2 regions of the Microbacterium sp. NPDC089987 genome follow, and region 2 is predicted to be linked to the other one. Evidence: predicted binding sites of a transcription regulator. Region 2 holds the regulator's gene; the other holds the start of a gene.

Region 1 (5,830 bases), on a different contig from region 2:
CGCACCTGATCACGCCCATCATCACGAACCCGAAGAAGGCCGCCGAGGCGCTGCAGTGGGTCGTGAAGGAGATGGACATGCGGTACGACGACCTCGCGTCGTTCGGGTACCGCCACATCGACGACTTCAACAAGGCCGTCCGCGCGGGTGAGGTGCAGGTGCCGCCGGGCAGCGAGCGCGTGCTCAAGCCGTACCCCTACCTGCTGGTCGTCGTCGACGAGCTCGCCGACCTCATGATGGTCGCGCCACGAGACGTCGAGGACTCGATCGTGCGCATCACTCAGCTGGCGCGCGCATCGGGCATCCACCTCGTGCTCGCCACGCAGCGCCCCAGCGTCGACGTGGTCACGGGTCTGATCAAGGCCAATGTGCCCTCGCGTCTGGCCTTCGCGGTGACCAGCGTCACCGACAGCCGCGTCATCCTCGACGCACCGGGTGCCGACAAGCTGATCGGTCAGGGTGACGCCCTGTTCTCGCCGATGGGCTCGTCGAAGCCGTTCCGTCTGCAGGGCGCCTGGGTGGACGAGGCCGAGATCTCGGCGGTCGTCAAGCACGTGACGCAGCAGGCGCGCCCCGAGTATCGCCCCGACGTGCAGGAGTCGGCCGAGGCGCGCAAGAAGGAGGTCGACGAGGACATCGGGGACGATCTCGAGCTGCTGCTGGCTGCGGCCGAGCTGATCGTGTCATCGCAGTTCGGCTCGACCTCGATGCTGCAGCGCAAGCTGCGCGTCGGCTTCGCCAAGGCCGGACGCCTCATGGATCTGCTCGAGTCACGCGAGATCGTCGGACCCTCCGAGGGGTCGAAGGCCCGCGACGTGCTGGTCACGTCGGAACAGCTCCCGGGCGTGCTCGCGAAGCTGCGCGGAGAGGATGCGCCGGCGCCGGCGGCGCCCGCACCGAGCGCGAGCGCATCCGCTGCCGACGACCCGTACGGCCGCGACCCCGTGGCTCAGCAGTTCGAGGGGCTGCCCGTGGTCGAGAGCGATGACGACGGCGACGAAGACGCCTGGGGACTGACGGGACGCGACTGATGACCATTCCGCGGCAGCTTCCCAATGCGATCACCATCGCCCGCATCCCGCTCGCAGTCGTCTTCTTCGTTCTCCTGCTCATCGCCGGCACATTCGGTGCCGACGACGTCATCATGCGCTGGGTGGCGGCCGGCCTGTTCGTGCTCGCCATATCGACCGACTGGGTCGACGGCTATCTCGCGCGCAGATACGACATCGTGAGCGACTTCGGGAAGCTGTGGGATCCGATCGCAGACAAGCTGCTCACCGGAGCGGGCTTCCTCGGCCTCGCGATCCTCGGCGAGGTGCCCTGGTGGATCATCATCGTCATCCTCGTGAGGGAATGGGCGATCACGATCCACCGCTTCACGCTCGTGCACGAGCACGTCGTCGCCGCGGCCTGGATGGGAAAGATCAAGACGGTCGTGCAGGGCGTGGCACTGAGCTGGGCGCTGCTGCCGCTGTACGGCCTCGTCGGGCAGACGGCGTGGGTCGTGGTCACGCAGGTGCTGATGCTCCTGGCGCTCGTGCTCACCGTCGCGAGCGGCATCGACTACGTCGTGGCGCAGGTGCGCGGCCGCCGGAGGGCCGGATGATCGATGCCGAGCTGCTGGTCGCCGCTCTCCGCGAGCGAGGCTGGACCCTCGGGGTGGCGGAGTCGCTGACGGGCGGCGCGGTCGCTTCCGAGATCGTGTCGGTTCCAGGGGCGTCAGCGACTCTGCTGGGCGGGGTGGTCGCGTATGCGACGCCGGTCAAGCACACGCTGCTCGGCGTGAACGCCGATCTGCTCGCCGAGCACGGCGCTGTGCATCCCGAAGTGGCCGCTCAGATGGCGCAGGGCGTGCGGCGCGCTGTGGCCGTCGGAGGACGCCCCGCAGATGTGGGCATCGCGACGACGGGGATCGCCGGTCCGGACTCGCCCGATGGTCAGCCGGTCGGCACCGTGCACATCGGTGTGGTCACGCCGACGGGCATCCGGAGCATCCCGCACCTGTTCGCAGGCGCCCGCGCACAGATCCGCGCGCAGGCGACCGCTGCGGCGATCGGGGCGGCGCTGGGCGCGGTGCGGGAATAGGCCCACGCGCGCCGGCGTTCTCCTCCACGTGACAAGTCGTCCACTCACAACTCAAGCACAGCGAGAAACAGTAGATTCAACGACACCCAATCGGGTTAGACTGGCGATCCCCTCGGAGCAGGCTCCGGGTGGCGCGACGGAAAGGAGGTTCCGATGATCCTCGTCAGACAGGAGATCGGCGATGTGCTGCGGGACTTCCGCCTGCAGAAGGGGCGCACCCTGCGCCAGGTCGCGAGCAAGGCCTCTGTGGCTCTCGGCTACCTGAGCGAGGTCGAGCGCGGCCAGAAGGAGGCGTCGAGCGAGATCCTCGCCTCCGTCGCCGAAGCGCTCGACGTGCCCATCTCGACCATCATGCGCGAGGTCGGCGACCGCATCTCGGTTCTCGAGGGCCTCAGCCCGTTCCCGGATGTCGTGCCCGACGATCTCGTCGCCGAGGTCGAGCCAGAGCTGACGCTGCGCTGAGCGGGCAGCCTCGCTCCTCCCATGCGACGCAGTGAATTCCTCCGCGCGGTCGACGACGAGTTCGGCGGTCGCGCGGATTCGCTCACGTACGATCTGATCCTCGGGTCGCTCGGTATGACAGCGCGGGAGGCGCTGGATGCCGGTGTGCCGCCGCGCGATATCTGGCTCGCCCTGTGCGGCGAGACCGACGTGCCCGCCACCCGGCGGTACGGCGTCGGGCGCCTGGACCCGCGCGAGCGCTGACCGAAGGTCAGTCGCTTCGCACCGGCGTGTCGTCGAAGATGTGTTCGATGTGCGCGTAACGTTCTGCACAAGTGGTCTTGACGTCATCTTCTCCACATCAGACGCTGTCGCCGATGGAATGTCGGTGGCCGCTCGTACGGTGAGGGATGTGGCACAGAGCCATACGCCTTGTCGCAGAGTCACTCCATCCGGAACGGCCGCGACAGCCTACAGGCGGCAGAACTTCGAAATACAGAGGAGCACGTCATGCCATCCACCGACGACCGCGAGAAGGCCCTGGACTCCGCACTCGCGCACATCGAGCGTCAGTTCGGCAAGGGTTCGATCATGCGACTGGGCAGCGACGAGCGCGCTCCCGTCGAGGTCATCCAGACCGGATCGATCGCCCTCGATGTCGCCCTCGGCATCGGAGGTCTGCCGCGCGGACGCATCATCGAGATCTACGGTCCCGAGTCGTCCGGTAAGACCACGCTGACCCTGCACGCGATCGCCAACGCGCAGCGTGCTGGCGGCATCGCCGCGTTCATCGACGCCGAGCACGCGCTCGACCCCGAGTACGCACGCAAGCTCGGCGTCGACATCGACCAGCTGCTCGTCTCGCAGCCCGACACTGGTGAGCAGGCTCTCGAGATCGCCGACATGCTGATCCGCTCCGGAGCGATCGACCTCGTCGTCATCGACTCCGTCGCCGCCCTCGTGCCCGAGGCGGAGATCAAGGGCGAGATGGGCGACTCGCACGTCGGTCTGCAGGCCCGACTCATGTCGCAGGCGCTGCGAAAGCTGACCGGTGGACTGAACCAGACCAAGACCACCGCCATCTTCATCAACCAGCTGCGCGAGAAGATCGGCGTGTTCTTCGGCTCACCCGAGACCACGGCCGGTGGTAAGGCGCTGAAGTTCTACGCCTCGGTGCGCCTCGACATCCGTCGCATCGAGACTCTGAAGGACGGCACCGAGGCAGTGGGAAACCGCACCCGCGTCAAGGTCGTCAAGAACAAGATGGCCCCGCCCTTCAAGCAGGCGGAATTCGACATCCTCTACGGCATCGGGATCTCCCGCGAGGGCAGCCTGATCGACTTCGGCGTCGAACACGGCATCGTCAAGAAGTCCGGCTCCTGGTACACCTACGACGGCGACCAGCTCGGCCAGGGCAAGGAGAACGCCCGCAACTTCCTGATCAAGAACGACGACATCGCCATGGCGATCGAGACCCAGATCAAGCAGAAGCTGGGCGTGGGCGTCAAGGCGGAGGCCACTGTCGACGAGCTCGCAGAGCGCCGTCCCGCGTGATGTCCTCGGCCGACGTGTTTCGACGTTGCTCAACAACCGTGTTTCGACGTTGCTCAACAACCGTGTTTCGACGTCGCTCAACAACCGGGGTGAGTTATGTCATCCGCTGATGACGACCTCGCCCCGGTGATCCCGCTGTTCGGCGGTGCTGCTCGGGCTGACGTGCGGCTCGACGACCACGAGGAAACCGCACCCGTCGAACCGGATGCCGACGAGATCCGTGAGCGCGCCGAGGAGGCGTTGGTCCGCAAGCTGCGCGCCAAGCAGCTGTCGGTCTCCGAGGCGCGGTCGGTGCTGCGGGAGAACGACCTCGATCGCGACTCGATCGACGACGTGATCGACGAGTTCCTGCGCCGCAGCTATCTCGACGATCACACGCTGGCCTCGCTGCTGGTGACCTCCGGGTCCGAGCGGAAAGGGCAGGGGCGGATCGCCCTGGCACGCTCGCTCGCGCAGCGTGGCATCCCGCGCGACATCATCGACAACGCTCTCGAAGAGCTGCCCGACGACGACGCGGAGCGGGCTCTGGAGTTCGCCCGCAGCAAGGCGTCCGGCATGAGCCGCCTCGACTACGACACGGCGCTGCGCCGGCTGCACGGGCAGCTCGCCCGTCGCGGCTACGGCGGATCCATCGCGATGGACGCCGCTCGGACTGCGCTGAGCGAGGTGGGAGTGCGTCGCGCGACGAGCCGCTCGTTCGGTGCGCCCTCCTCCGGCGTGCGGTTCGTCGACTCGGAGTGAGGATTCGGTCTACGAGCCGCTCGGCCACCCGGCCGAGCGGCTCGTAGAATGGACTGACCATGGCTTCTCTCTCTTCCGAACCGACGATCATCGCGCCCTCCGACGCGGCGATCACCGCCGACGGGCACCGTCGCTCTTACGAGGTGCGCACCTTCGGCTGCCAGATGAACGTGCACGACTCGGAGCGCCTGTCGGGTTCGCTCGAGAGTGCGGGGTACGTGCGGGCGGATGCCGGCGACGAGGCCGACATCGTGATCATCAACACGTGCGCCGTGCGCGACAACGCCGCCGGCAAGCTGTACGGAACCCTCGGGCACCTGAAGTCCCGCAAGGACAAGCACGAGGGCATGCAGATCGCGGTCGGCGGGTGCCTGGCGCAGATGGACCAGCAGGCCGTGCTCGACAAGGCTCCCTGGGTCGACGTCGTATTCGGCACGCACAACATGGGCTCCCTGCCTGGCCTGCTCGAGCGCGCACGTCACAACGGCGAGGCGGAGCTCGAGATCCTCGAATCGCTCGAGATCTTCCCGTCCACTCTGCCCACCAAGCGCGATTCCGCGCACAGCGGCTGGGTGTCGATCTCGGTCGGCTGCAACAACACCTGCACGTTCTGCATCGTCCCGAGCCTGCGAGGCAAGGAGAAGGACCGCCGGCCGGGTGACATCCTCAACGAGATCCGCCTGCTCGTCGAAGACGGTGCGATCGAGGTCACGCTGCTCGGCCAGAACGTCAACTCCTACGGCGTCGAGTTCGGCGACCGTCGGGCCTTCAGCAAGCTGCTGCGCGCGGCGGGGGAGATCGAGGGGCTCGAGCGCATCCGCTTCACCAGCCCGCACCCCGCCGCCTTCACAGACGACGTGATCGACGCGATGGCCGAGACCCCCAATGTCATGCCGCAGCTGCACATGCCCCTCCAGTCGGGCAGCGACAGCATCCTGAAGGCGATGCGTCGCTCGTACCGCAGCTCCCGCTATCTCGGCATCATCGAGCGCGTGCGCGAACGCATCCC
Region 2 (5,830 bases):
CTCGACCGCCGCGATGAAGCGCTCACCGTGCGTCGCCCACGTGACGGCCGGCTGCGGGAACGGCGGGATCACGTCGAGCTCCCACGCCGTGGCGGCGTAGGAGTGCAGGAAGTAGAAGCGCTCGTGCTCGATGCCGCGGAAGAGCACGCTGCCCTCCCCGGGCTCGACCGTGTTCCAGCCCATGTGCGGCAGCACCGGGGCATCCAGTTCGGCGATCGTGCCCGGCCACTCCCCCAGCCCCTCGGCGGGCTGGTCGCGCTCGATGCCGCGCTCGAACATCACCTGCATGCCGACGCAGATGCCGAGCACCGGGCGGCCGCCGGCCAGGCGCCGGTCGATGATCTCGTCGCCGCCGTGTGCGACCAGCGCCTCGCGCACGGCCGCGAACGCGCCCACGCCGGGAACGAGCAGTCCGTCAGCCTCGAGGGCCCGCTCCCGGTCACGGGTGAGCTCGACCTCGGCGCCCGCTGCGACCAGCGCCTTCACGACGGAGTGGACGTTGCCCGACTCGTAGTCGAAGACGACGACGCGCCGCGCGGTCACAGCGCCCCCTTCGTGGAGGGGACGCCCTCGACGAGCGGGTCCAGAGCCTTGGCCTGGCGGAATGCACGGGCGAACGCCTTGAACTCCGCCTCGGCGATGTGGTGCGGGTCGCGACCGCCGAGGACGCGCACGTGCACCGTCAGCCCGGCGTTGAAGGTGATCGCCTCGAACACGTGACGCACCAGCGATCCGGTGAAGTGCCCGCCGATGAGGTGGAACTCGAAGCCCGCTGGCTCGCCGTCGTGCACCAGGAAGGGGCGTCCCGAGATGTCGACCACGGCCTGCGCGAGAGCCTCGTCGAGCGGAACGAGGGCGTCGCCGTAGCGGGAGATGCCGACCTTGTCGCCGAGCGCCTCGCGGATCGCCTGGCCGAGCACGATCGAGATATCCTCGACGGTGTGGTGCGCGTCGATGTGGGTGTCACCGGTGGCGCGCACGGTGAGGTCGGTCAGCGAGTGCTTTGCGAAGGCCGTCAGCATGTGATCGAAGAACGGCACGGTGGTGTCGATCTCGCTGCGACCCGTGCCGTCAAGGTCGACGACGACCTCGACCGTCGACTCGGAGGTGCTGCGGGTCCGGCGGGCGGTGCGGTCGGTCATGATGACGATCCAATCGACGCGAGGGCTTCCAGGAAGGCGGTGGTCTCGGCTTCGGTGCCTGCGGAGACACGGAGGTGATGCGGGATCCCGACGTCGCGGATGAGCACGCCGCGGTCATACAGCGCGCGCCAAAGAGCCTGCGGATCGTCGACCCCGCCGAACAGGACGAAGTTCGACCACGAGGCGTGCGGTCGATACCCGAGCGCCTCGAGCGTGGCCGAGATGCGCTCGCGCTGCTCGACGATCTCGTCGACCATCCGCAGCATGGTCGACGAGTTGCGCAGCGCCGCCACGGCGGCCGCCTGCGTGAGCGCGCTGAGGTGGTACGGAAGGCGCACGAGGCGCAGCGCGTCGATGAACGCCGGGTCGGCGGCGAGATATCCGACGCGAGCGCCGGCGAAGGCGAACGCCTTGCTCATCGTGCGCGAGACAGCGAGGCGCGGGCGACCGTCGAGCAGGCTGAGCGCCGAGGGCGCGTCATGCGGGGCGAACTCCTGGTAGGCCTCGTCGACGATCACGACCCCGCGAGCCGCCTCGTAGACGGCCTCGATGACGTCGAGCCCGAGCGGCGTGCCGGTGGGATTGTTCGGCGTGCAGAGGATGACGACGTCGGGGTCGACCTCGGCGATCTGCCGTGCGGCATCGTCAGGGCGGATCGTGAAGTCCTCCTGACGCGTGCCCGCGATCCACCGCGCTCCGGTGCCCTGCGTGATCAGCGGATACATGGAGTACGTGGGCGCGAAACCGAACGCCGTTCGACCGGGGCCGGCGAATGCCTGCATGATGTGCTGCAGCACCTCGTTCGAGCCGTTGCCGGCCCAGATCTGCTCGGCAGTCAGTCCGTGACCGAGGTAGTCCGCGAAGGCCTCTCGCAGAGAGCTGAACTCGCGGTCGGGGTAGCGGTTGACGTCTCGCAGCGCGAGGGCGATGTCGTCGAGGATGTCGCTCGCGACCTCGTCGGGGACGGCATGGGTGTTCTCGTTGACGTTCAGAGCGACGGGAAGCGGCACCTGCGGGGCACCGTACGGCGTGAGTCCGCGCAGATCGGCGCGGAGGGGCAGCTCATCGAGGGATGTCACATGCTCCATCGTAGGCCGCGCATCGCGGCCACCGCCGCGGATGACGGTGCGCCCTCACTCGGAGTGCGCGGCCCCGGAGTAGGCGGTCGGGATGGCGATCGAGGTGCCCACCTGGATCATGCCGGAGGTGAGGTTGTTGAGCCGCTTGATGTCGTCGATGACATCACGCGGATCGGCTGCGGGCGCGGCCTCGGCGGCGATAGACCAGAGAGTGTCGCCGGGCAGCACGGTCACGGTCTCGAAGGCGACCGGGTCGCTCTCCCCGGATGCGAGGGCCGAGCCCCCTGCCAGCACGGAGACGCCGATTCCGGCGATGACCGGCGCGGCGGCGAGCGTGGCGAGCAGACGACGGCCGCGCGCGGTGAGGCGCAGCCGGGTGGGGACAGAACGCCGGGCAGCTGCCGAGACCGATGCGGTCAGGGGGGTCTGGATGCTGATGGTGCTCATGTGATGCTCCTCTTCACTCTCCCCGCCCATCGGGCGGGAGTGGTGCAGCTTTCGCATCCGGCATCCGGCCGGGGATGCCGGATGCGAAGCTACGTTCCGAATCTATCTTCGATATCGAACATCTGTCAAGGATTCTTCGAATACAGTGCCGACACTTCCGCGACACGCTCGAACAGATCTTCCGTTTTCCGAGAGAACTCGGATACGGTTTCGATGAAGTCAGCCCACCATGGGCCACCGACATTCGAATCGGATCCCCGCGATGACGCGGATCCGCACCGTGTGAGGGCATGAAGGAGCACCCATGAGCGAGACCCCCGAGACCGCAGCCGAGGCTCCCCGCACGCGGCGCCGCAAGAGCCTCAGCCCCAAGCAGATGGCGATCCTCGAGGTGATCCAGACCTCGATCGCCCGCCACGGCTACCCGCCGAGCATGCGCGAGATCGGCGACGCCGTGGGACTCAAGTCGCTCTCCAGCGTCACCCACCAGCTCGGGCAGCTCGAGCTGAGCGGCTACCTGCGTCGCGATCCCGGCAAGACCCGCGCGATGGAGGTGCTGATCGACCTTCCCGGCACCGGCGCCGAGAATCCCGCCGACACCGCGCCGTCGGTGGGCGATGCCGCCCTGGTGCCCCTCGTCGGGCAGATCGCGGCCGGTGTGCCGATCACGGCAGATCAGCAGGTGGAGGAGATCTTCCCACTGCCCAGGCAGCTCGTGGGCAAGGGCGACCTGTTCATGCTCAAGGTCAACGGCGAGTCGATGATCGACGCGGCCATCTGCGACGGCGACTGGGTCGTGGTGCGCACGCAGAACAACGCCGAGAACGGCGAGATCGTCGCCGCGATGATCGACGGCGAGGCGACGGTGAAGACCTTTCGCCGTCGTGACGGCCACACCTGGCTGCTCCCCCGCAACTCGGCCTTCGAGCCCATCCTGGGCGATGAGGCGGTCGTGCTGGGCAAGGTCGTCGCGGTGCTCCGCGCGGTCTGATCCGGCATTCGCACAGAAGAGGCGCCCCTTCCCGTCTGCTCGGGAAGGGGCGCCTCTTCGTGGTGGAGGGGACTCAGACGGTCACGGCGACGTCCTCGCGAACACGCCGGGTGGCCTCGACGATGTTGCGCAGCGACTGCACCGTCTCCTCGTAGGCACGGGTCTTCAGGCCGCAGTCGGGGTTCACCCACAGCTGGCGCAGCGGCAGCTCGTCGACCGCGCGGCGCAGCAGCGCCTCGATCTCCTCGACGCTGGGAACGCGCGGCGAGTGGATGTCGTAGACGCCCGGTCCGACTCCGTGGTCGAAGCCGAAGCGCGCGATGTCGGCGACGACCTCCATGCGGCTGCGCGCGGCCTCGATCGAGGTGACGTCGGCATCGAGCGCGCGGATCGCGTCGATCACGACGCCGAACTCCGAGTAGCAGAGGTGCGTGTGAATCTGCGTTCCCGCGGCGGCGCCGCCGGTCGCGAGCCGGAACGAGCGCACCGACCAGTCGAGGTAGTCGGCCTGATCCGCCGCCTTCAGCGGCAGCAGCTCGCGCAGTGCCGGCTCATCGACCTGGATGATCGCGATCCCCGCACCCTCGAGGTCGGTGATCTCATCGCGCAGGGCGAGGGCGACCTGGTTGGCCGTCTCGCCGAGCGGCTGGTCGTCGCGCACGAACGACCACGCGAGGATGGTCACGGGACCGGTGAGCATGCCCTTGACCGGCTTGGTGCTCAGGGACTGGGCGTACGCGGCCCACGAGACGGTGATCGGGGCGGGGCGCGAGACGTCTCCCCAGAGGATCGACGGGCGCGTGGCACGCGAGCCGTACGACTGCACCCAGCCGTGCTGGGTGACGGCGAACCCGTCGAGGTGCTCGGCGAAGTACTGCACCATGTCGTTGCGCTCGGGCTCGCCGTGCACGAGCACGTCGAGGCCGAGCTCCTCCTGCAGGGCGACGACCTGGTCGATCTCGCGGCGCAGGAAGTCGTCGTAGTCGTCAGCCGGCAGCTCGCCGCGCAGGAACTGCGCACGCGCCCGGCGGATGTCGCCGGTCTGCGGGAACGACCCGATCGTCGTCAGCGGAAGTGCGGGGAGGTTCAGCGCCTGCTGTGCGTTCTCGCGCTCGGCGTACGAGACGCGCGAGAACTCGGTCTCGGCGACCTCGTGCCCGCGCACGGCGCCGTCGCGCACGCCGGGGGCGTCGCGTCGGTCGGCGAGGGCGGCGGATGCCGAGTCCAGCGCGTCGGCGATGGCATCCCGGCCCTGAGCCAGACCGTGAGCGAGGGTGACGACCTGGCCGACCTTCTGGTCGGCGAAGGCGAGCCACGAGACGAGACGCCGATCGAGCGCGGTCTCGTCGTCGACGTCGTGCGGCACGTGCAGCAGCGAGGTGGAGGTGGATGCCGAGATGCTCGACGCCCCGAGCTCACGCAGCGACTCGAGCTTGGCGAACGCCGCGTCGAGGTCGCCGCGCCAGATGTTGTGCCCGTCGATCACGCCGCCGACGAGGGTCTTGCCCTCGAGCGCGGGGAGCGCGGCGGGCACCTCGCCGCGGACGAGGTCGATGCCGATGGCCTCGACGGGCGCGGCCGCCAGCACCTCGAGCGTCGCGCCCAGCGCGGCGTAGGGCGCGGCCACGAAGATCCGCGGGCGCTCTCTCACGCCGCCGAGAGCACCGAGGGCGCGGGCGGCGGCATCAGCGAGAGCGGCGGTGTCGACCGGCAGCGACTCGCTGACCAGCGCCGGCTCGTCGAGCTGCACCCACTGGGCGCCGGCGGCCTTCAGCTTGGTGAGCAGCTCGGCGTAGACGGGCAGCACGTCGTCGAGGCGGCTGAGCGGCTCGAACCCCTCCGGCGCATCGTCCGACGCCTTCGCCAGCGCGAGCAGGGTGACCGGTCCGACGATCACCGGGCGGGTGACGTATCCGGCGGCCGTCGCCTCGGCGACCTGCTGCACGAGGTGCTCGCTGGCGAGCGAGAAGGTCGTCTCGGGGCCGATCTCGGGGACGAGGTAGTGGTAGTTGGAGTCGAACCACTTCGTCATCTCGAGCGGTGCGCGCTCTCCCTCGCCGCGCGCGACGGTGAAGTACGCGCCCAGCCCGATGGAGCCGTCTGCATCGCGCAGGTCGTCGAAGCGGGCGGGGATGGCGCCCACCGTGACCGCGGCGTCGAGCACCTGATCG

The links. Region 2 encodes LexA, which represses DNA repair genes until DNA is damaged. Its sites were predicted from a motif close to TCGAACANNTGTTCGA; they were not measured.
Region 1: a site for LexA is predicted at 2,823-2,838, ahead of recA (recombinase RecA). Genes of this name have one in related genera too.

What each region holds. Positions count from the first base shown of each region.
Region 1 is NZ_JBIVGE010000001.1:979,898-985,727, forward strand. It holds gene ACIPV2_RS04495 (DNA translocase FtsK) at 1-1,031, shown strand, start outside; gene pgsA (CDP-diacylglycerol--glycerol-3-phosphate 3-phosphatidyltransferase) at 1,031-1,606, shown strand; gene ACIPV2_RS04505 (CinA family protein) at 1,603-2,085, shown strand; gene ACIPV2_RS04510 (helix-turn-helix domain-containing protein) at 2,239-2,547, shown strand; gene ACIPV2_RS04515 (DUF3046 domain-containing protein) at 2,569-2,790, shown strand; gene recA (recombinase RecA) at 3,037-4,080, shown strand; gene ACIPV2_RS04525 (regulatory protein RecX) at 4,177-4,821, shown strand; gene miaB (tRNA (N6-isopentenyl adenosine(37)-C2)-methylthiotransferase MiaB) at 4,881-5,830, shown strand, end outside.
Region 2 is NZ_JBIVGE010000003.1:27,689-33,518, forward strand. It holds gene hisH (imidazole glycerol phosphate synthase subunit HisH) at 1-543, opposite strand, end outside; gene hisB (imidazoleglycerol-phosphate dehydratase HisB) at 540-1,142, opposite strand; gene ACIPV2_RS12990 (histidinol-phosphate transaminase) at 1,139-2,230, opposite strand; gene ACIPV2_RS12995 (LysM peptidoglycan-binding domain-containing protein) at 2,276-2,668, opposite strand; gene lexA (transcriptional repressor LexA) at 2,973-3,659, shown strand; gene metE (5-methyltetrahydropteroyltriglutamate--homocysteine S-methyltransferase) at 3,733-5,830, opposite strand, start outside.